Regions from separate parts of the Streptomyces sp. CRCS-T-1 genome, predicted to be linked through region 1. Evidence: riboswitches for the same ligand, from Rfam matches in the RefSeq annotation. Region 1 holds a riboswitch; each other region holds the start of a gene.
What was found. Region 1 has a riboswitch for cyclic di-AMP ahead of NNW99_RS13685 (C40 family peptidase). Riboswitches for the same ligand answer to the same signal wherever they lie in the genome.
Positions count from the first base shown of each region.

Region 2: another riboswitch for cyclic di-AMP. It lies ahead of NNW99_RS14690 (LysM peptidoglycan-binding domain-containing protein); the one in region 1 lies ahead of NNW99_RS13685 (C40 family peptidase).
Region 3: another riboswitch for cyclic di-AMP. It lies ahead of NNW99_RS22545 (transglycosylase family protein); the one in region 1 lies ahead of NNW99_RS13685 (C40 family peptidase).

Region 1 covers NZ_CP101651.1:3,103,051-3,109,890, forward strand. Annotated here, with positions in the region: gene pcrA (DNA helicase PcrA) at 1-1,207, opposite strand, end outside; cyclic di-AMP (ydaO/yuaA leader) riboswitch at 1,512-1,670, shown strand; gene NNW99_RS13685 (C40 family peptidase) at 1,679-2,857, shown strand; gene NNW99_RS13690 (hypothetical protein) at 2,935-3,951, shown strand; gene NNW99_RS13695 (hypothetical protein) at 3,929-4,282, opposite strand; gene NNW99_RS13700 (C40 family peptidase) at 4,704-5,771, shown strand; gene NNW99_RS13705 (response regulator transcription factor) at 5,840-6,583, opposite strand; gene NNW99_RS13710 (ATP-binding protein) at 6,580-6,840, opposite strand, start outside.
Region 2 covers NZ_CP101651.1:3,300,121-3,306,960, forward strand. Annotated here, with positions in the region: gene NNW99_RS14670 (ABC transporter permease) at 1-783, opposite strand, end outside; gene NNW99_RS14675 (ABC transporter ATP-binding protein) at 770-1,765, opposite strand; gene NNW99_RS14680 (outer-membrane lipoprotein carrier protein LolA) at 1,807-3,069, opposite strand; gene NNW99_RS14685 (polyprenyl synthetase family protein) at 3,313-4,323, opposite strand; cyclic di-AMP (ydaO/yuaA leader) riboswitch at 4,830-5,005, shown strand; gene NNW99_RS14690 (LysM peptidoglycan-binding domain-containing protein) at 5,009-5,785, shown strand; gene NNW99_RS14695 (HAD family hydrolase) at 5,749-6,597, opposite strand; gene NNW99_RS14700 (GNAT family N-acetyltransferase) at 6,784-6,840, shown strand, end outside.
Region 3 covers NZ_CP101651.1:4,940,119-4,946,958, forward strand. Annotated here, with positions in the region: gene NNW99_RS22535 (cytochrome P450) at 1-780, shown strand, start outside; gene NNW99_RS22540 (transglycosylase family protein) at 929-1,894, shown strand; cyclic di-AMP (ydaO/yuaA leader) riboswitch at 2,123-2,289, shown strand; gene NNW99_RS22545 (transglycosylase family protein) at 2,294-2,995, shown strand; gene eno (phosphopyruvate hydratase) at 3,274-4,554, shown strand; gene NNW99_RS22555 (septum formation initiator family protein) at 4,675-5,151, shown strand; gene NNW99_RS22560 (DUF501 domain-containing protein) at 5,205-5,735, shown strand; gene NNW99_RS22565 (Ppx/GppA phosphatase family protein) at 5,732-6,673, shown strand.

The sequences.
Region 1 (6,840 bases):
CGGCGACGTAGCCGGTGATCCGCGCGCCCGTGCCCGCGTTGGTCCACAGGTTCTTGGGGCGGCGGGACTCGTTGCGCTCGATGACCGCGTTGGCCGCGGTCAGGATCGTCTGTGTGGAGCGGTAGTTCTGCTCCAGGAGGATCGTCGTCGCGTCCGGGTAGTCCTCCTCGAACTGGAGGATGTTGCGGATCGTCGCGCCGCGGAAGGCGTAGATCGACTGGTCGGCGTCGCCCACCACGCACAGCTCGGCGGGCGGCAGGTCGTCCGCGCTGGGCGGTACGTCGACGGGGTGCTCGGAGGTGCCCACGAGCTCCCGGACGAGGGAGTACTGGGCGTGGTTGGTGTCCTGGTACTCGTCCACCAGCACATGGCGGAAGCGGCGGTGGTAGTGCTCGGCGACGTCCGGGAAGGCGCGCAGCAGGTTGACCGTCGTCATGATCAGGTCGTCGAAGTCGAGGGCGTTCGCCTCGCGCAGCCGTGACTGGTACATCGCGTAGGCCTGGGCGAGGGTCTTCTCGAAGCCGTCGGCGGCCTGGGCGGCGAAATCCTCCTCGTCGATCAGCTCGTTCTTCAGGTTGCTGATCTTGGCGCTGAAGGACTTCGGCGGGAAGCGCTTGGGGTCGAGGTCCAGGTCGCGGCAGACCAGGGCCATCAGGCGCTTGGAGTCGGCGGCGTCGTAGATCGAGAAGCTCGAGGTGAAGCCGAGCTTCTTGCTCTCCCGGCGCAGGATGCGCACGCAGGCGCTGTGGAACGTCATCACCCACATGGCGTTCGCGCGCGGGCCGACGAGTTGTTCGACGCGCTCCTTCATCTCGCCGGCGGCCTTGTTGGTGAAGGTGATGGCGAGGATCTGGCCCGGGTGGACGTCCCGCTCGGCGAGCAGGTGGGCGATGCGGTGCGTGAGCACGCGGGTCTTGCCGGAGCCGGCGCCGGCGACGATGAGCAGCGGGGAGCCGGAGTGGGTGACGGCGGCGCGCTGGTTGTCGTTCAGCCCCTCCAGGAGCGCGGCGGCGTCCACCGGCGGGCGCGCGGCGCCGCCCCGGTAGTAGGCGTCGCGGTCCGGCGGCACGTCGAACTTCCCGCCGAACAGATCGTCCGGGACCGGCTCCGGTCCGTGATCGTCCTCGGGCGGCGGCGGGGGCTCGTCCGCGGGGCCCCGCTGGGCCTGGAGGTCCGCCAGGAAGCTGTCGTCAAAGAGGCTGCTCATCGCTCTCCGAGTCTAGGGCGCCCCACTGACAGCCCGCCGCCGCCCTGAGAACATCGCCGAAAGCACCCCCCCGTCACCCTCCAGGTCCGGGTGATCACAGGCCGCTATGGCCTCCACAATTGCGGACGAATGATGACCGACCTCCCCCGATTGATCACTCTCGGCGACGCTCATGAGTAAGGTCACGGAAATGTATCGGGCATATCACCCATCAACCTTCACAAGGGCCACACGAGTTGGCTACCGTGCGAGGAGGCCACACGACCCCCACCGGCGAACCTCGCCGGGCCGCGTGGCCTCCGCCGAGTCCGGCGTGCCGCAGCGGCAGCCAGAGCCGGGGACCCAACCGAGACCCCGGGGTGAATCGGCCCGACTCCCTTTCCGGAGAAGGCCGTAGGGCAACCCTTCCGAAGCACCCGCCCGAACCCGACAGCTAACCCGGTAGGCGGAGCATGGAAGGAGTCGCCTCCCTTGGCGTCGCACCGCAAGTCGCGTCCTACGGGTTCGCGCGTGGCAGGCATACGGACCCCCGCCCTCGCAACGGCGGCCCTCACCTCCGTGGCCCTGCTGTCCCAGTCGGCCAACGCCGCCCCCGAGGCCGACGACAAGCCCAGCCTGGAGGAAGTCGAGAAGAAGGTCGACGACCTCTACCGCCAGGCCGGGTCCGCGACCGAGAAGTACAACGGGGCGAAGGAGAAGACCGCCAAGCAGCGCAAGCGCGTCGACACCCTCCTCGACGACGTCGCCCAGCGCACCGAGAAGCTGAACGAGGCGCGGGAGGAGCTGGGCACCTTCGCCGCCGCCCAGTACCGCACCGGCGCCTCCGCCCCGGACACGGCGACGTTCCTGCTCGCGGACACCCCGCAGGACTACTTCGACCAGACCCAGCTGATGGACCGGATGACCGGCCGTCAGAAAGTGGCGGTCGACGACTACATCACTCAGCAGTCAGAGACGATGGAGAAGCGTCAGGAGGCCGCCGAGAGCCTCGAGACGCTCACCGAGTCGCAGGGCGACCTGAAGACGGCCAAGGCCACCGTCCAGCGGAAGCTCGCGGACGCGCGCGAGTTGCTGTCGAAGCTGACCGCCGAGGAGAAGGCGCGGCTCGCGGCGATCGAGAAGGAGAAGCAGCAGGAGGCGGCCCGCAAGGCCGCCGAGCTGGCCCGGCAGCAGGCCGAGCAGCAGAAGGAGCGGGAGCAGGAGCAGGAGGCCGCCCAGCAGCAGGGCGGCGGCTCCTCCTCGGCGGGTTCGTCCTCGGGGTCGTCGTCCACCGCGCCCGACTCCTCGTACGCCACCAAGGCCGACAAGGCGCTCGCCTTCGCCCGCGCCCAGATCGGCAAGCCGTACGTCTGGGGCGCCACCGGCCCTGGCTCCTACGACTGCTCCGGCATCACCCAGGCCGCCTGGAAGGCCGCCGGGGTGACCCTGCCGCGCACGACGTACGACCAGGTCAACGCCGGCACCACGGTCCCCCTGGCCGACGCACAGCCCGGTGACCTGGTCTTCTTCTACGACGATGTCACCCACGTGGGTATCTACATCGGCAACGGCATGATGATCCACGCTCCGAAGCCCGGCACGTACGTGCGCGAGGAGTCGATCTACTACGACGGCGAGTCGTCGATCCACAGCGTGGTGCGTCCGGCCTGACGGGTCTCGCAGGTTTTTGGGACCCCGCGCGCGTGGCCTGCCCGTAACGCGCGCGGGGCCTACCTAGCATCGGGCCCATGCCCGCGACCTCCCCCTCCGTCGCCTGGTGGGCGCGGCGTGCCCCGGCGGCCAGTGCCGCCGTGCTGGCGACCGGCACCCTGTCGGTCGGTCTGGATCTGGCGGGGTACGAGGTCCTCTCGCTCATCGCCCTCGCTCTCGCCTGCGCGGCCTGGCTGCTGTTCGCCGCGGACTTCACCCTGCGGCTGCTGCGGGCCGGGACGAGGTGGCGGGCGTACATCCGCAGGCCGGGCGTCCTCGAGAGCGTGACGACGACGGCCCTCACCACCGTGGCGGCGACCGCTGTCCTCGGGACCGCCTTCTCGGCGGCGGGCTCGCAGGCTCTGGCCGTGACGCTGCTGGTGCTCGCCGTGCTGCTCTGGCCGGTGCCGCTCGTCCTCGTCCCGCAGGGCGAGCAGCGGCGCAGGCCCGGGACGGTGTTCGCGCGCTGCATGGCCACCCAGGGGCTCGCCGTGCTCGGTGCCACGCTGGCCGCGGCCGAGTCGGAGGCGTGGCTCGCGCACGCGGCGCTGGTGCTGTTCTGGCTGGGGCTGGTGCTGTACGTCTTCGCCCTGGTCCGTTTCGATGTGCGGCAGGTGGCCGAGGGCACCGGCGATCACTGGCTCGCGGGCGGGGCCCTCGCCCTCTCGGCGCTCGCCGGGGCGCTGCTGATCAGCGCCGACAGCGTGCGTCTGTACCTGTGGAACGTGGACGACCGGGACGTCCTGCGCAATATGACCGTCGCCCTGCTCGTGCTCGCGCTGGTCTGTTACGCCGTCCTGCTCGCCGCCGAGTTCCTGTGGCCCCGGCCCCGTGATGACGTCCGCCGCTGGGCGACCGTGTTCACCTGGGCCACGACGGGGACGGCGGCACTGGGCGTCGCCGTCGCCCTCGACGTCTCCTGGCTCGACGGTTTCGGGGAGGCACTGTTGTGGATCGCCATCGCCGCGTGGCTGGTGGCCGCCGCCCTGACGGCCGCCGCGGCCCGGTCCGGTGCCCGGCCCGGCCGGCGGGTCAGGTCCAGAGCACGGCGATGAAGACGTTCGCCGTGGTCAGCAGCCCGACCAGGCCGAACAGGCCCTTGTCCACCTTCTCGTCGTCCCGTTTCACATAGACCAGGCCGAGGATCACGATCAGCAGGGCCAGCTTCACACCTATCTTGATGTTGTTCACGGACTGGTCGTCGGCCTGGTTGAGGCCGATCAGGATCACACCGGTGACCAGCATCGTCAGCGCGCCGTGCAGCATCGCCGGGGTGTAGCGGGCGGTGCCCTCGCCCATCGCCTTCATCTGGGTGAGAAAGCCGCCCAGGAGCGAGGCGATGCCGATGATGTGGAGACCGACGAAGAGGTGGATGAGAACGTCCATGAGGCCGGAGCCTAATCAGGGGGTCCGATCCGCCCGGCACCGGCCCACCGATGCATATATGCGCCCCATAGCACCCGATCACTGGCACTCGCCCGGGAAATCGACGCATCGGTCATCACGCTGAGTGAAGACGACGGCGCCGGGGCGGGATCACGGTCGCATACGGTCACCGCCGGTCCTCTCGGGACAGTTCCGCGCACCGGCCACGGGCCCGCCATGGCGAGGTTTAGCGTCCTGCCCCAGGTGACCGGCTCCCCACCGCCGCCCGGGCCAGGGGCGGCAGTCGGGCACCACCGCCAGAAGGTCCGGCGGCGGCCCGCTTCCCCTGTGCGGGCCGTCGCCGGACGCGCAGGCCGCCCGTCCGCTCCCCACTGCGGTCGTCGCACGCCCGGCGGTCGCAGGAAAGGACGTGGCACCCCAGGTGGCAGCGCACCGCAAGCCCCGACAGCGCACCGCGAGCGGCAACACGGCCCGTACGGCCGCCACGATCGCGCTCGCCGGCGCGGCGACCGCGACGGGCTTCGACGGAACCGGACACGCCGAACCGCAGCTCACCCCCGGCCAGGTCAAGGCCGAGGTGGACAAGCTGTACCAGGAGGCGGAGGTCGCCACCGAGAAGTACAACAGGGCGAAGGAGAAGGCCGACGCCGCCGGAGAGCGGATCAGGAAGCTCCAGGACCAGGCGGCCCGCAAGGAGGAACGGCTCAACTCGGCCCGCGACGCCCTGGGCTCCCTCGCCGCCGCGCAGTACCGGGACGGCGGCATCGACCCCGCCCTCCGGCTCGCCCTGTCCGACGACCCCGACCGGTACCTCGAGAACGCCGAGTTCGTGGAGCGGGCCGGCAACCGGCAGAAGTCCGCCGTCGCGGGTGTCCGCAAGCAGCTCCGGGAGATCGAGCAGCTGCGCGGGGCCGCCCACATCGAGCTGACGTCCCTGAAGTCGCGGCAGACGGAGCTGAAGCGGCACAAGAAGACGATCACCGGCAAGCTGGGCTCCGCACGGCAGCTGCTGTCCCGGCTCACCCCGCAGGAACGTGCCGGCCTGGGCGAAGGGCCCGGCACGGACCGCGCCTCCCGCTCCTCGACGGGCCTCCGGGACACCCTGGCGGCCCCCGGTTCCGCCGCCTCGCAGGCGCCCAACGCCCGCGCTGCCGCCGCCGTCTCCTACGCCTACCAGAAGCTCGGCAGCCCCTACGTCTGGGGCGCGACCGGCCCGGACGCCTTCGACTGCTCGGGCCTCGTCCAGGCCGCGTACCGCTCCGCGGGCGTCGCACTGCCCCGCACGACGTACTCCCAGATCGCCGCCGGCCGCCGCGTCTCCCGTTCCGAACTCCTCCCCGGTGACCTGGTCTTCTACTACGCCGGTATCAGCCACGTCGGTATCTACGTGGGCAACGGCCAGATGATCCACGCCCCCAACTCATCGGCCCCGGTACGGGTCGCCCCGCTCGACGAGATGCCGTACGCGGGGGCGACACGGGTGGTCTGACGGGTGGTCCGGCACGGGACCTACGGGCAGGGTGGACCGCGACGGCGCAGGCCGACCCGGTCGCCGGGTCACACCAGCCGTCGCGCCGTGGCCCACCTGGTCAGCTCGTGCCGGTTGGAGAGCTGGAGCTTGCGCAGGACCGCCGAGACATGCGACTCGACCGTCTTCACGGAGATGAACAGCTGCTTGGCTATCTCCTTGTACGCGTACCCCCGGGCGATGAGCCGCAGCACCTCGCGCTCGCGCTGCGTCAGCCGGTCCAGGTCCTCGTCGACCGGGGGAGCGTCCGTGGAGGCGAAGGCGTCGAGGACGAACCCGGCCAGCCGCGGGGAGAACACCGCGTCGCCCTCCTGGACGCGGAAGACGGAGTCGACGAGGTCCGTGCCGGTGATCGTCTTGGTGACATACCCGCGGGCCCCGCCGCGGATCACGCCGATCACGTCCTCCGCCGCGTCCGACACGGACAGCGCGAGGAAGCGGACCGGCTGCTCGGGGTCGGCCATCAAGGGGGCGCAGCGGCGCAGTACCTCCACCCCGCCACCGCCCGGGAGATGCACGTCGAGGAGAACCACCTCGGGCCGGGTCGCGGTGATGACCGTGACCGCCTGGTCGACGTCCGCGGCCTCGCCGACGACCTCGACACCGGTCTGCTCGGTCTGCCCGATCTCGGCCTGGACCCCCGTACGGAACATGCGGTGGTCGTCGACGAGGACCACGCGCACCCGACGCCCGCCGGTGCCGCCGCCCGGCTCCCCGGGCCCGGCCGCCTCCGCCGCTCCCCCTGTACCGTTCGCCTCGGTCGGGTCGCTCATGACGTCTTCTCCGCCCTCTCCATCTCCAGCTCGACCTCCGTGCCGCCGTCCGGCACCGCGCGCAGCCGCGCCGTGCCGCCGTGGCGCTCCATGCGGCCGATGATCGATTCTCTGACACCCATGCGGTCGGCGGGTATCGAGTCGAGGTCGAAGCCGGGGCCGCGATCCCGGACGGACACGAAGACCGTCTTCCCCTCGACCTCGGCGTAGACCTGTACGGCTCCGCCCTCGCCACCGTACTTGGCGGCGTTCACCAT
Region 2 (6,840 bases), 200 kb from region 1:
CCAGTAGACCGGCTCGCGCATGAGGTCGGCGAAGGACAGCCAGTAGTGCGAGAAGAAGTACGGCTGGAGGGCGTGCAGTTGCGGGATCTGGTCGAGGATCTGGACCGTGATCAGCAGGCCGACGGTGGTGGCCATCGCCGCGATGCCGCTGCCCGTGAGCGTCGAGACGAACAGGCCGAGCGCGGCGACGCCGATCAGTGACGCGGCGACGGCGAGGGCGATCAGCAGGGCTCTGCCCAGGCCCTCGGCGAAGCTGATCCGCGTACCGGAGATGGTCGTCAGGTCTCCTAGCGGGAACAGCAGCGCGCCGACCGTCAGCGCCGAGACGGCGACCACCAGGGTGGCCACCAGGCAGAAGATGACGACGGTCGCGTACTTGGTGAGCAGCAGACGGCTGCGGCCGGCCGGGGCGACGAGCAGATAGCGCAGGGTGCCGGCGTTCGACTCGCCGGCGATCGCGTCGCCCGCGACGACCCCGATCGCCATCGGCAGGAAGAACGGGAGGGTGGCGGCCAGGGCGGTGAAGACGAGGAACAGGCCGTTGTTGGTGATCTGCGAGATGAAGGCCGGTCCTCCGCCCCCTCCGCCGCCGGGCGACGAACCGTCACCCGTCTCGATCTTGACGGCGATGCCGACCAGGACGGGCACGCCCGCAAGGACGGCCAGCAGCGCGAGGGTGCGCCAGCGCCGGAAGGTCGTGGTGAGTTCGCTGCGCAGCAGCCCGAAGGTCCACAGCGGGCTCACCGGGCGTACGGCAGCCTTCGCCGTGTCAGCCTGCGACATCGAACCCCTCCCCCGTCAGCGCCACGAACGCGTCCTCCAGCGAGGCCCGTTCGACCGTGAAGCCGCGTACGCGCACCCCGGCCGTCACCAGCGCGGCGTTCACCTCGGCGAGGTCGCGGTCCGGCGGTTCGCCGGTCACCCGGTCGTCGGTGACGACGAGGTCGCCGATGCCCTGCTCCTTCAGCACCCGGGCCGCCTCCGCCGGGTCCGGAGTGGTCACGACGAGTCGGCCGCGTGCCCCGGCGGACAGCTCCGCCACCGGGCCCTGTGTGATCAGACGGCCCTGGGCCATCACGGCCGCGTGCGTGCAGACCTGTTCGATCTCGTCCAGCAGATGGGAAGAGAGGAAGACGGTCGTACCGTCCGAGGCCAGTTCCCGGATCAGGGTGCGGATCTCGCGCATGCCCTGCGGGTCGAGGCCGTTGGTCGGCTCGTCGAGCACCAGCAGCCGGCGGGGCTGGAGCAGGGCGGCCGCGAGGCCCAGGCGCTGCTTCATGCCCAGTGAGTACGCCTTGGCCTTCTTGCTCCCCGCGGCCGTCAGGCCCACCCGGTCCAGGGCGGCTGCGACCCGGGCCCGCCGGGTGCGGGGGTCGGCGGCCGGGTCGGCCGAGTCGTACCGGATGAGGTTGTCGCGGCCGGAGAGGAAGCCGTAGAGGGCCGGGCCCTCGATGAGGGCGCCGACGTGCGGCAGCACGGCGCGGGTGGCCCGGGGCATGGGCTGCCCGAGGACCCGCGCCGTGCCGGAGGTGGCCTCGATGAGGCCCATCAGCATGCGGATGGTGGTGGTCTTGCCGGAGCCGTTGGGGCCGAGGAAGCCGAAGACACTGCCCGCCGGGACGGTCAGATCGAGACCGTCGACGGCGAGCTGTCCGCCGCGGTAGCGCTTGGTGAGCGCGCGGGTGGAGATGACGGGGTCCGCGGGGTCTTCGGGCTCACCCCGCGCCTCCCGTTGCTCCGATTCCGTGGCGGACGGTTCGCCCATCGGCTTCCTCGTTCTCTTGGCGTCCCCTGGCGGCAGGGGACTTACTTCCCGGCGTCGGCCGCCTTCACCAGCGCGTCCTTGGTGACCAGGCCGACGTAGACCTTGCCGTCGTCCGTGATCAGGGCGTTGACCAGACGGGTCGAGAAGACCGTGCCCGAGCCGAACTTGCCGGTGACCTTGTCGCCGAGCGAGTCCATGAAGCCGCCGAGGTCGCCGCCGGCCTTGCCGGAGGGCACGCCCTCGCCGCCGGTGTCGAAGGTGGCTATGGCGTTCCAGCCCTCGCCGATGGTCTTCATGCCGTCGAGGCCCTGGCCGAGGTCCTCCTCCGACTTCGGGGCGTGCCGAGGGGCATCTCCCTTGTCGAAGTCCTTGCCCAAGTCCTTGCCGAAGCCCTTCTCGAGGCCCTTCTCGGAGCCCTTCTCGGGCGCCTCCTCCTCGGTGACCTTCGCCCCCTTCGGCGGGGTGAAGTCGAAGGTCGACGCGGCCGGCTTGGCGAAGTCGACCTGGGTGAAGCCCGCGTCGACGACGGCGGAGCCGCCGCTCGCCGGGGTCAGCGTGAACTTCAGCGGCGTGCCCGTCTTCGCGTCCACGGCCACGGTGATCGCACCGACCGTCGAGCCGGACTGCTTCGGCTTGATGAGCAGCTTGTAGGCGTCCCGCCCGGCGACCTGGGCGGTGCCGTCCACGGTCACGGAGGTCGTGTCGTCGGCGGCCTTGAGGGCCTCCTCGGCGAAGTCCTTCGGCGTGGCAGGCGGCTGCTGCCGGTGGTCCTCGCCGCTCTCGGAGGCCGTGCCGTGGTGGACCTCGTTCGACTTGCTGTCGTAGGCCCAGACGTCCTTGCCGTTGTGGACGATGCTGTACTCGGCGGCGTTCTCCAGCAGCGACAGCTTCTGCTTGTCCGGGCCGTCGGCCGCGACGCGCAGGGTGTGCGTGCCGGAGGCCAGTTCGGTGAGCTTGGCGGTCGGGTCGGCGGAGGAGCCGCCCTCGCCCCGGCCCGCGGCACCGGACATCAGGCTGCTCTCCAGCCCGCCGAGGTCCGGCAGCCCGAGGTCCGTGCTGATCTTCACGGTGCCGGACAGCTGCTGGACGTCCGACTTGGCGATCTTCTCGATGAGCTGCTGTGCGGTGATCTTCGGGAGGTCGGGGTCCCCGGAGTCGGCGAGCGCGGGGACCAGCCCGATCGTCGCGGCCGCCACCCCCATCACCGTGACCGGTACGACGTACCGCGCGGCCTTGCGCCGTCCGGAACGCCGCTCGTCGACCTCCCCGGCGGTCGTGCTGTCGTCGGATGCGTACGGTGCCATGTGTGCCCTACCTCCGTGGTCGGCGGCGGCTGTCCGTGTCGTCCACGCACTCGTCCCTGAGCCGCCATTCTCACCCGAACAGGTGAGGAGTGGTGTTTTCCCTGGTGTTCATCTGACCAAATCGGCCAGGGAAATACGTCAGACCCCGGACTCAACTCCACGTACTGCTGGGGTATGACACGGAGGACCGGCTCCTCCCCCGACCCGTAGGGGACGGGGGCCGGTTCGGGCGCCGCTTCGGGGCTAGCCCGCCCGGTGCACCACCGCGTCGCACAGCTCCACGAGTGCCGTCTTCGCGGCGCACTCGGGCAGGGGGGCCAACGCGGAGCGGGCGTCCTGGGCGTAGCGGACGGTGTCCTTCCGGGCCTGTTCCAGCGCCGGGTGGGCGCGCAGCAGGCGCAGGGCCTCGGCGTGCCGTTCGTCGTCGGTGAGGTCGGAGTCCAGCAGCTCGCACAGGGCGATGTCGTCCGCGAGGCCGAGCCGGGCCGCCCGCTCACGCAGCCGCAGCACCGGCATGGTGGGGATGCCCTCGCGCAGATCGGTACCGGGCGTCTTGCCGGACTCGTGGGAGTCGGAGGCGATGTCCAGGACGTCGTCCGCGAGCTGGAAGGCGACGCCGAGGCGCTCGCCGTACTGCGTGAGGACGTCCACGGTGGTCTCGTCGGCGCCGGACATCATCGCGCCGAACCGGCACGACACCGCCACCAGCGAACCGGTCTTGCCGCCCAGCACGTCGAGGTAGTGCTCGACGGGGTCGCGGCCGTCCTGCGGTCCGGCCGTCTCCAGGATCTGGCCGGTCACCAGCCGTTCGAACGCCTCGGCCTGCACCCGCACCGCCTCCGGGCCGAGGTCGGCCAGGGTGTGCGAGGCGCGGGCGAAGAGGAAGTCGCCGGTGAGGACCGCGACGGAGTTGTCCCAGCGGGTGTTCGCGCTCGCCACCCCGCGGCGCACCGTCGCCTCGTCCATCACGTCGTCGTGGTACAGCGTGGCGAGGTGGGTGAGCTCCACGACGACGGCCGAGGGCACGATCCCGGGCGCGTAGCGGTCACCGAACTGGGCGGAGAGCATCACGAGCAGCGGACGGAACCGCTTGCCGCCGGCCCGCACCAGGTGCTGGGCGGCCTCCGTGATGAAGGGCACCTCGCTCTTGGTGGCCTCGAACAAGCCTTCCTCGACAGCCGCCAACCCGGCCTGGACATCGGCTTCCAGAGCCTGGTCCCGCACGCTCAGCCCGAACGGCCCGACGTCGGTCACGAGGGGTCTCCTGTCTGCTGTGTCTGCCGGTGATTACGCGGATTGTCGATAGGTCGCTGCCATCACTCGAGTCAGCGTATCCGGTCACGTTTCGATCACCGCCAGCGCCCATGGTTACAGGCCGGGTGGTATCTGATCACGACCGTTATGTTTTCGATCAGCTCATAAGAACAGACATTTATCGACTTACCGGGAGGTAGTGAGATATGCACGATTTGCCGTGACGATTGCGCAAATTCCCTTTGACGGGAATTGCCCCACAGGCTCGTGATCAGTGAGTTGAATCACGTTAACCCCTGTGTCGCGCCACCCCGGCATCGACCCGTACCTCCTTCAGCCGAACGCCAGTTGAGCCTTGACTCTCGCAAAGGATCAAGCGGACCAAACACCCCCGACCAAGGTCAACCGCGCGATATGTGATTCCCATGCTTGTTCCCGACATGTGCTCTCGCATACGTTCCCGCCCTGTCCGGCGGACGCCGAATCCTGCCGCCGCCCGGACCCCCACACACAAACCGACTCACTCACGCAGGGCAGGAGCGGGGGACCCAGGTAAGTCGCCGGTCCGCACAGCGGCACGGCTCGGGGTGAAGCCGCGCACGGCAGTACATCGCCGTACGCGGCCGGGCACCTCCCGGCCCGAACCCGACAGCTCACCTCGCAGGCGCCGGAGAGGAATATCGCCATGGCCGGACGAGGCAAGCACCGTCGCCCCAGAACCAACCCGCTCTCCCGAGGTGTCGCGATCGCCGGCACCGGCGGAGCGGCCCTCACCCTCCCGCTCCTCGGAGCCACCTACGCGAGCGCCACCGAGGCGCCGCAGAGCGCACCCGCCGTCGCGCAGTCCCTGCCCCAGGCGGTCCAGCCCAAGTCGCTCACGTACACCGTGGCCAAGGGCGACACGCTCTACCGCATCGCGGACAAGTACGACGTCGCGGGCGGCTGGAAGAAGCTCTACAAGGACAACCGCTCCGCCATCGGCGACAGCCCGAAGGTGATCCACCCGGGTCTGAAGCTGAAGGTGTCGACGACGAAGGCGCCCGCCGCGAAGAAGGCGACCAAGTCGTCCGCTCCGGCCAAGCCGGCCGCCAAGCCCGCCGGTGGCGTCGCCAAGGCCACCCAGGCCTCGGCGAAGACCTACGCCGACAACCTCGACGGATGGATCCGCGAGGCGCTGGACATCATGGGCCAGAAGGGCATTCCGGGGTCGTACGACGGCATCCACCGCAACGTCATGCGCGAGTCGTCCGGCAACCCCCAGGCGATCAACAACTGGGACTCCAACGCCGTCAAGGGCACCCCGTCCAAGGGCCTGCTCCAGACCATCGACCCGACCTTCCAGGCCTACCACGTGGACGGCACGTCGTGGGACCCGTACGACCCGGTCGCCAACATCACCGCGGCCTGCAACTACGCGGCCGACCGCTACGGCTCGATCGACAACGTCAACGGCCCGTACTGAGCCGTCCCGCCCAGCAGTCGCTCGAGGACGACGGCGATGCCGTCGTCCTCGTTCGACAGGGTGATCTCGTCGGCCACGGCCTTGAGTTCGGGATGGGCGTTCGCCATCGCGACGCCGTGGGCCGCCCAGTCGAACATCGGGATGTCGTTGGGCATGTCACCGAAGGCGATGGTGTCCGCCGGCCGCAGCCCCAGATGCTCGGCGGCAAGCGCCAGGCCCGTCGCCTTGGTGACGCCGCACGGCTGCAGCTCGACCGTGCCGGGCCCCGACATCGTCACCGTCGCCAGTGAACCGACCACCGAACGCGCCGTCGCCGCCAACTCGTCGTCCGACAGATGGGGATGGCGCAGCAGCACCTTGCTGATCGGCTCGCACCACAGGTCGTCGCGCCGCTCGACCCGTACGGCCGGCAGGGTCGGGTGCGGCATCAGATAGCCCGGCTCGATGAGCGTGAGCCCGTCGACCCCGTCCTGGTCGACCGCCGCGTACACCTGCCCCACCTCCGCCTCGATCTTGCCGAGCGCGGTCTCCGCCAGCTCCCGGTCCAGGGTGATGGACCACAGCAGCCGGTCCGCGCCGGCGTCGTACACCTGCGCGCCCTGTCCGCACACCGCGAGCCCCGTGCAGCGCAGGTCGTCGAGGAGCGGTCGCACCCGCGGCGCCGGCCGGCCCGTCACCACGAGGTGCTGCGCACCGGTGTCCGCCACCCGCGCGAGCGCGGCGAGCGACCGGTCGGAGAGGGTGTCGTCGCCGCGCAGCAGCGTCCCGTCCAGGTCGGTGGCGATGAGTGAATATGCGATGGGTGCGGCCATGATCTGAGAATACGGACAGCGCGCCCCTTCGTTTCATCGCACCGTGGACACCGATTGCCCGGTTGAAGGCCTCTGCACCAGTTGGCAACAACATGGTCCGCTACCTACCGTCGAGGCCGTCTCGGGCGGTACCTTCCAAGTGTCCAGGGGGGACTTGATCGGGGGGTCAGGTTGAGCAGTGGGCGCATTCGCGTGGCTGGGCCCGGGGAGCTCGGCGAAGGGGAGAAGGAGCGCTGGCGCGCA
Region 3 (6,840 bases), 1.8 Mb from region 1:
TTCCGGGACTGGGCGGGCATGATGATCCGTCACCAGGGCGGCCCCCGGGGCGGCGTGGCGCGGTCGGTGAAGAAGATGCGGGGCTACCTCGCCGACCTGATCCACCGTAAGCGGGAGGCGCTCCCCGCCGAACCCGCCCCCGGCGAGGATCTCATCTCCGGTCTCATCCGGGCCTCCGACCACGGCGAGCACCTCACCGAGAACGAGGCCGCCGCCATGGCCTTCATCCTGCTGTTCGCCGGTTTCGAGACAACCGTGAACCTGATCGGAAACGGCACCTACGCCCTGCTCACCCACCCCGAGCAGCGCACCCGGCTCCAGGCCTCCCTCGCCGCGGGGGAGACCGGCCTCCTGGAGACGGGCGTCGAGGAACTCCTGCGTTTCGACGGCCCCGTCGAGCTCGCCACCTGGCGCTTCGCCACGCAGCCGCTCACCATCGGCGGGCAGCGCATCGAGGCCGGCGACCCGGTCCTCGTCGTCCTGGCCGCCGCGGACCGGGACCCGGAGCGGTTCGCCGATCCGGACGTGCTCGACCTCTCCCGCCGCGACAACCAGCACCTCGGATACGGCCACGGCATCCACTACTGCCTCGGCGCCCCGCTCGCCCGTCTGGAGGGCCAGACCGCCCTCGCCACGCTCCTCACCCGCCTCCCGGACCTGAGGCTCGCGGCCGAACCGGCCGAGCTGAGGTGGCGCGGCGGCCTGATCATGCGGGGGCTGCGGACGCTGCCGGTTGAGTTCACGCCCGCACCGGTGGGGTCCACGCCCGCGCAAAGGTGACACGCCGTCAGTCCTGTGATCTTCACGTGATCTACGCGGCATTAACTTGTGACAAGTGATCGTCTGCCTATACGTTCACCCATCATCAGCGCGGCCCGGGAAAACCGGCTTCGCGCCGGTCACTGCTGTCTTCGCGAAAGGTCTCCGTATGCTCTCCGGGAACGGTCGGCACCGTCGCCCCCGCCAGGCTCCGGCTCTCCTCCTCGCGGCCGGAGTGACCGGCTCCGCCATCGCGATCCCGCTCCTCGGAGCCTCCGGCGCCAGCGCGGCCGACGCCACGACCTGGGACCGGGTCGCGGACTGCGAGACCGGCGGCGCCTGGAGCCAGAACAGCGGCAACGGATACTTCGGCGGCCTGCAGTTGTCGCAGGAGGACTGGGAGGGTCACGGCGGCCTCGACTACGCCCCGAGCGCCGACCTGGCCAGCCGTTCCCAGCAGATAGCCGTGGCCGAGAGAATCCTGGCCGAGCAGGGGGCCGGTGCCTGGCGCACCTGCGGGCTGCTGTCCGGTCTGGAGCAGGACAAGAAGTCCTCCGACTCGGACGGCTCATCCGACTCATCCGGTTCGTCGGATTCATCCGGATTGCTCGACTCCCTCGGGTCCTCGCCTTCGTCGTCCCCGTCCGGCTCGCCGTCTTCTGACGAGTCGTCGGACTCGAAGGACGAATCCTCCAAGTCCGACAAGTCGCCCGACTCCAAGGACTCCGACTCGCAGGACCAGGAGCCCGAGAGCTCCCCGTCCGCCACGCGCGAGAGTGACAAGTCCGACAACTCGCGGCAGAGCGACGATTCCTCGGCGCCGACCGACAGCGGCTCCGGCCGCCACCGCGGCCCCAGTGCCGACGAGACCCAGGCGCCCGAGGGTCGTACGGACGACTCCACGGGGCGTCACGCCTCGCGCGACGACCGCGGCGAGGAGGGCTCCGGCGACTCGTCCGAGGGTGCCTACATCGTGGGGATCGGCGACAGCCTCTGGTCCATCGCCGACTCCCTTGACATCAGCGGCGGATGGCACGAGCTCTACGACGGCAACAAGAAGGCCGTCGGTACCGACCCGGACCTCATCCGCCCCGGTCAGAAGCTCACGGTCGAGGGCGAAGCGGACGAGAAGTAGCGGTTCGGGCAGTGCGGAAACGGGGGCGGAAGTCGCCCCGAAACAGCGCGAGTTCGCGTCATGTTTCGCGGCTAATGTCCCGTTTGATGCCCGTGAGAGATAGATCTCAGAAGCCCTGATCGTCTTTGAAATTCGGCGGATCGCGTGGCTACGGTCGGGACCGCTCGTCACCACGAGCCCCGGCTGCCGCAACGCCGAATCCTGCCAGCGGCCGTACGGGAACAGTCGTCGCGTCAAGCGCCGTAGGCAGGAGCGGGGGACCCAAGGTAGGTGCCCGACCGGCCGGTTGTGCCGGAAGGGCTTGGGGTGAAGCCGTGTCCCGGGAGGGGCGCGGCCGGGCAACTCAACCGGCCCGAACCCGACAGCTCACCTCGCAGGCGTCGGTGAGGGGATCCTTCCATGCTGTTTTCCAGCAAGGGCAAGCACCGTCGTCCGTCCAAGGCCAGCCGTGCCATCGCCGTCGCCGGTGTCACCGGCGCCGCTGTCGCCGCCCCGCTGATGGCCGCCGGCGGCGCTTCCGCCGCCACCGCCTCCGAGTGGGACGCCGTCGCCCAGTGCGAGGCCGGCGGCAACTGGTCCATCAACACCGGCAACGGCTACTACGGCGGTCTGCAGTTCTCCGCCTCCACCTGGTCCGGCTACGGCGGCACCAAGTACGCCGCCACCGCCGACCAGGCCACCAAGGAGCAGCAGATCGAGATCGGCGAGAAGGTCCTCGCGGGTCAGGGCAAGGGTGCCTGGCCGGTCTGCGGCAAGGGCCTGTCGAACGCCAGTGGCGGTGGCTCCTCCTCCTCGGACGACTCCGGCAGCTCCTCGCAGCAGAGCGAGCAGAGCCAGCAGAGCACCGAGTCCCGCGACACCCAGCAGCCGGCCTCCCGCTCCGACGAGCGCCCGGCCGCGAAGAAGACCGTCACCACCCCGACCGGCAAGAAGGTCAAGAAGGGCGACGGCGAGTACAAGGTCGTCAAGGGCGACACCCTGAGCTCGATCGCGGCCGACAAGAAGGTCGAGGGCGGCTGGGAGAAGCTGTTCCAGCTGAACAAGGACATCGTCGAGGACGCCAACCTCATCTACCCGGGCCAGCAGCTGCACCTGAAGTAAGCAGCGGCCCTCCCCGTCCCCACGGGCTCCCCGCCCCGGCGCGTGTTCCCCCGTACGCGCCGGGGCGGGGTCATTTCCGCCGGGCGTCACTGCCGGTCTTTTCCACGATCGTCTTTGTTCCGTTCGGAAACAATTTACTCTCGGTTCTGTCCATGGGGTGGGCGACCCGGTGGCCGATCGGCCCGAGCCGGTTAGGCTCATGTCGCGAGCCACCACGGCCCGCACCTCGCCGGGTCCACGTGACCCGCGTACCCGCGTCACATAAGAAGGAGATGCTCGTGCCGTCCATCGACGTCGTCGTAGCCCGGGAAATCCTGGACTCCCGAGGCAACCCCACGGTCGAGGTCGAGGTCGGCCTCGACGACGGCAGCACCGGTCGTGCCGCCGTCCCGTCCGGCGCCTCCACGGGCGCCTTCGAGGCCATCGAGCTGCGTGACGGCGACTCGAACCGCTACCTCGGCAAGGGTGTGGAGAAGGCCGTCCTCGCGGTCATCGAGCAGATCGGCCCGGAGCTCGTCGGCTACGACGCCACCGAGCAGCGCCTGATCGACCAGGCCATGTTCGACCTGGACGCCACCGACAACAAGGGCTCCCTCGGCGCCAACGCCATCCTCGGCGTCTCCCTCGCCGTCGCCCACGCCGCCTCCGAGGCCAGCGACCTGCCGCTGTTCCGCTACCTGGGCGGCCCGAACGCGCACCTGCTGCCCGTTCCGATGATGAACATCCTGAACGGCGGCTCGCACGCCGACTCCAACGTGGACATCCAGGAGTTCATGATCGCCCCGATCGGCGCGGAGTCCTTCTCCGAGGCCCTGCGCTGGGGCGCCGAGGTCTACCACACGCTGAAGAAGGTCCTGAAGAGCAAGGGCCTGGCCACCGGCCTCGGCGACGAGGGCGGCTTCGCCCCGAACCTCGGCTCCAACCGCGAGGCCCTCGACCTCATCCTCGAGGCGATCAAGGAGGCCGGCTACACCCCCGGCGAGCAGATCGCCCTCGCCCTCGACGTGGCCGCGTCCGAGTTCTACAAGGACGGCGCCTACACCTTCGAGGGCAAGACCCGCTCCGCCGCCGAGATGACCGAGTACTACGCCGAGCTCGTCGACGCGTACCCGCTCGTCTCCATCGAGGACCCGCTGTTCGAGGACGACTGGGAGGGCTGGAAGACCATCACCGAGAAGCTCGGTGACAAGGTCCAGCTCGTCGGCGACGACCTGTTCGTCACCAACCCCGAGCGCCTGGCCCGCGGCATCGACGAGAACGCCGCCAACGCCCTGCTGGTCAAGGTCAACCAGATCGGCTCGCTGACCGAGACCCTGGACGCCGTCGAGCTGGCCCAGCGCAACGGCTTCAAGTGCATGATGTCCCACCGCTCCGGCGAGACCGAGGACGTCACCATCGCCGACCTGGCCGTCGCCACCAACTGCGGCCAGATCAAGACCGGCGCCCCGGCCCGCTCCGAGCGCGTCGCCAAGTACAACCAGCTCCTGCGCATCGAGGAGATCCTCGACGACGCGGCGGTCTACGCCGGCCGCAGCGCCTTCCCGCGCTTCAAGGGCTGACCGGGCTGACCCGTTAAGGGTCAACCCTGAGCCAGTCGTACGTACGTCCCCGTACTCGGTCCCGTACCGTGTCCGGGGACGTACGCGCGTCGGACGGTGGAGCGGGAGAGCGGGGAGACCATGGCCGTGAAGGACCGGGACCGTTTCTCCACCGCGACCAGGATCCGGCTGCTCGGCGAGCAGACCGCGGCCCGGGTCTACCGTTCCCAGACCCGGCGCCAGGCCCGCCGCTCCCGGCTGACCGGCCGGGCCGCGCTGCTCGCCCTGGTGATGTGCACGCTGATCGTGGCGCTCGCCTACCCGATGCGGGAGTACGTCTCCCAGCGCGCCGAGATCGACGACCTCCAGCGCGAACAGCAGCAGGCCCGGCAGCGCGTCGAACGGCTGCGCGACCAGAAGGCGCGCTGGCAGGACGACGCGTACGCGGAACAGCAGATCCGGCAGCGGTTGCACTACGTCATGCCGGGGGAGACGGGATTCATCGTCGTCGACCCGCACGTGGCGCGGCAGTCGCACGCCGTGCTCGGGACGGCCGACCGCCCCTGGTACGCCAATGTGTGGGACGGCGTCGACAAGTCCGACGCCTCCGACCGGTGAACCCGGATCCCAGCCAGATATCTGACTCAAAGAAAGACAGCCTGAAGACAGTCATGGAAACGCCCCCGCCGACCACCCCGCGCACCGAGCCCACCGACGCGGACGTCGAGGCCTTCAAGCAGCAGCTCGGTCGGCCCCCGCGCGGTCTGCGCGCGATCGCGCACCGGTGCCCGTGCGGGCAGCCCGACGTCGTCGAGACGGCACCTCGGCTGCCGGACGGGACGCCGTTCCCGACGCTGTACTACCTGACGTGCCCGCGCGCCGCCTCGGCCATCGGCACGCTGGAGGCGAACGGCGTGATGAAGGAGATGACCGAGCGGCTGGCCTCGGACCCCGAGCTGGCGGCGGCGTACCGGGCGGCGCACGAGGACTACATCCGGCGGCGCGACGAGATCGAGGAGCTGAAGAACTTCCCGAGCGCGGGCGGCATGCCGGACCGGGTGAAGTGCCTGCACGTGCTCGTGGGCCACTCGCTGGCCGCCGGGCCCGGGGTGAACCCGCTCGGGGACGAGGCCATCGAGATGCTGCCGGAGTGGTGGCGCAAGGGCCCGTGCGTGACGAACGCCGAGGAGGCCACGCAGTGACCCGTGTCGCCGCCGTGGACTGCGGTACGAACTCCATCCGGCTCCTGGTCGCGGACGCCGACCCTGCCACCGGTGAGCTGGTCGACCTGGACCGCCGGATGACGATCGTGCGGCTCGGGCAGGGCGTCGACCGCACCGGCCGGCTCGCCCCCGAGGCGCTCCAGCGGACCTTCGCGGCGTGCCGCGAGTACGCCGGGATCATCAAGGAGCACGGGGCGGAGCGGCTGCGGTTCGTGGCGACCTCCGCCTCCCGGGACGCCGAGAACCGCGACGAGTTCGTGCGCGGCGTGCTGGACATCCTGGGCGTCGAGCCCGAGGTGATCTCCGGGGACCAGGAGGCCGAGTTCTCCTTCACCGGCGCCACCAAGGAGCTCGCCGGGGGAGACCACCTGCCCGAGCCCTACCTCGTCGTGGACATCGGCGGCGGCTCGACCGAGTTCGTCGTCGGCGACGACCATGTCCGGGCGGCGCGCTCGGTGGACATCGGCTGCGTCCGGATGACCGAGCGTCACCTGGTCCGGGGCGGCGTGGTGAGCGACCCGCCGTCCGAGGAGCAGATCACGGCGATGCGGGCGGACATCGAGGCCGCCCTCGACCTCGCCGAGGAGACGGTCCCGCTGCGCGAGGCCCGCACGCTGGTGGGCCTCGCCGGGTCCGTGACGACCGTGTCGGCGATCGCGCAGGAGCTGCCCGAGTACGACCCGGCCGCCATCCACCACTCCCGTGTCTCCCACGACCGGGTCCGTGAGATCACCGAGTGGCTGCTGCGCTCCACGCACACCGAGCGCGCGGCCGTGCCGTCCATGCACCCGGGCCGGGTCGACGTGATCGCGGCGGGGGCCCTCGTACTGCTGTCGATCATGGAGCGGATCGGCGCCGAGGAGGTCGTCGTGAGCGAGCACGACATCCTCGACGGCATCGCGTGGTCGGTCGCGTAGGCCGCTTCTGAGCAGGCATGGATCACGTTTGAGCGTGTCCGGGGGGCTCTGGTGAACCCCCCGGCGACGGCTCGTCGGAAAAGTTCGTGAAGTTCTTCACAAGGAATTCGGCCCGCGAGGGCGACAAGAAGGGCCCCGTTGACCCATCCGGGGCCCTCAGGTGCCTT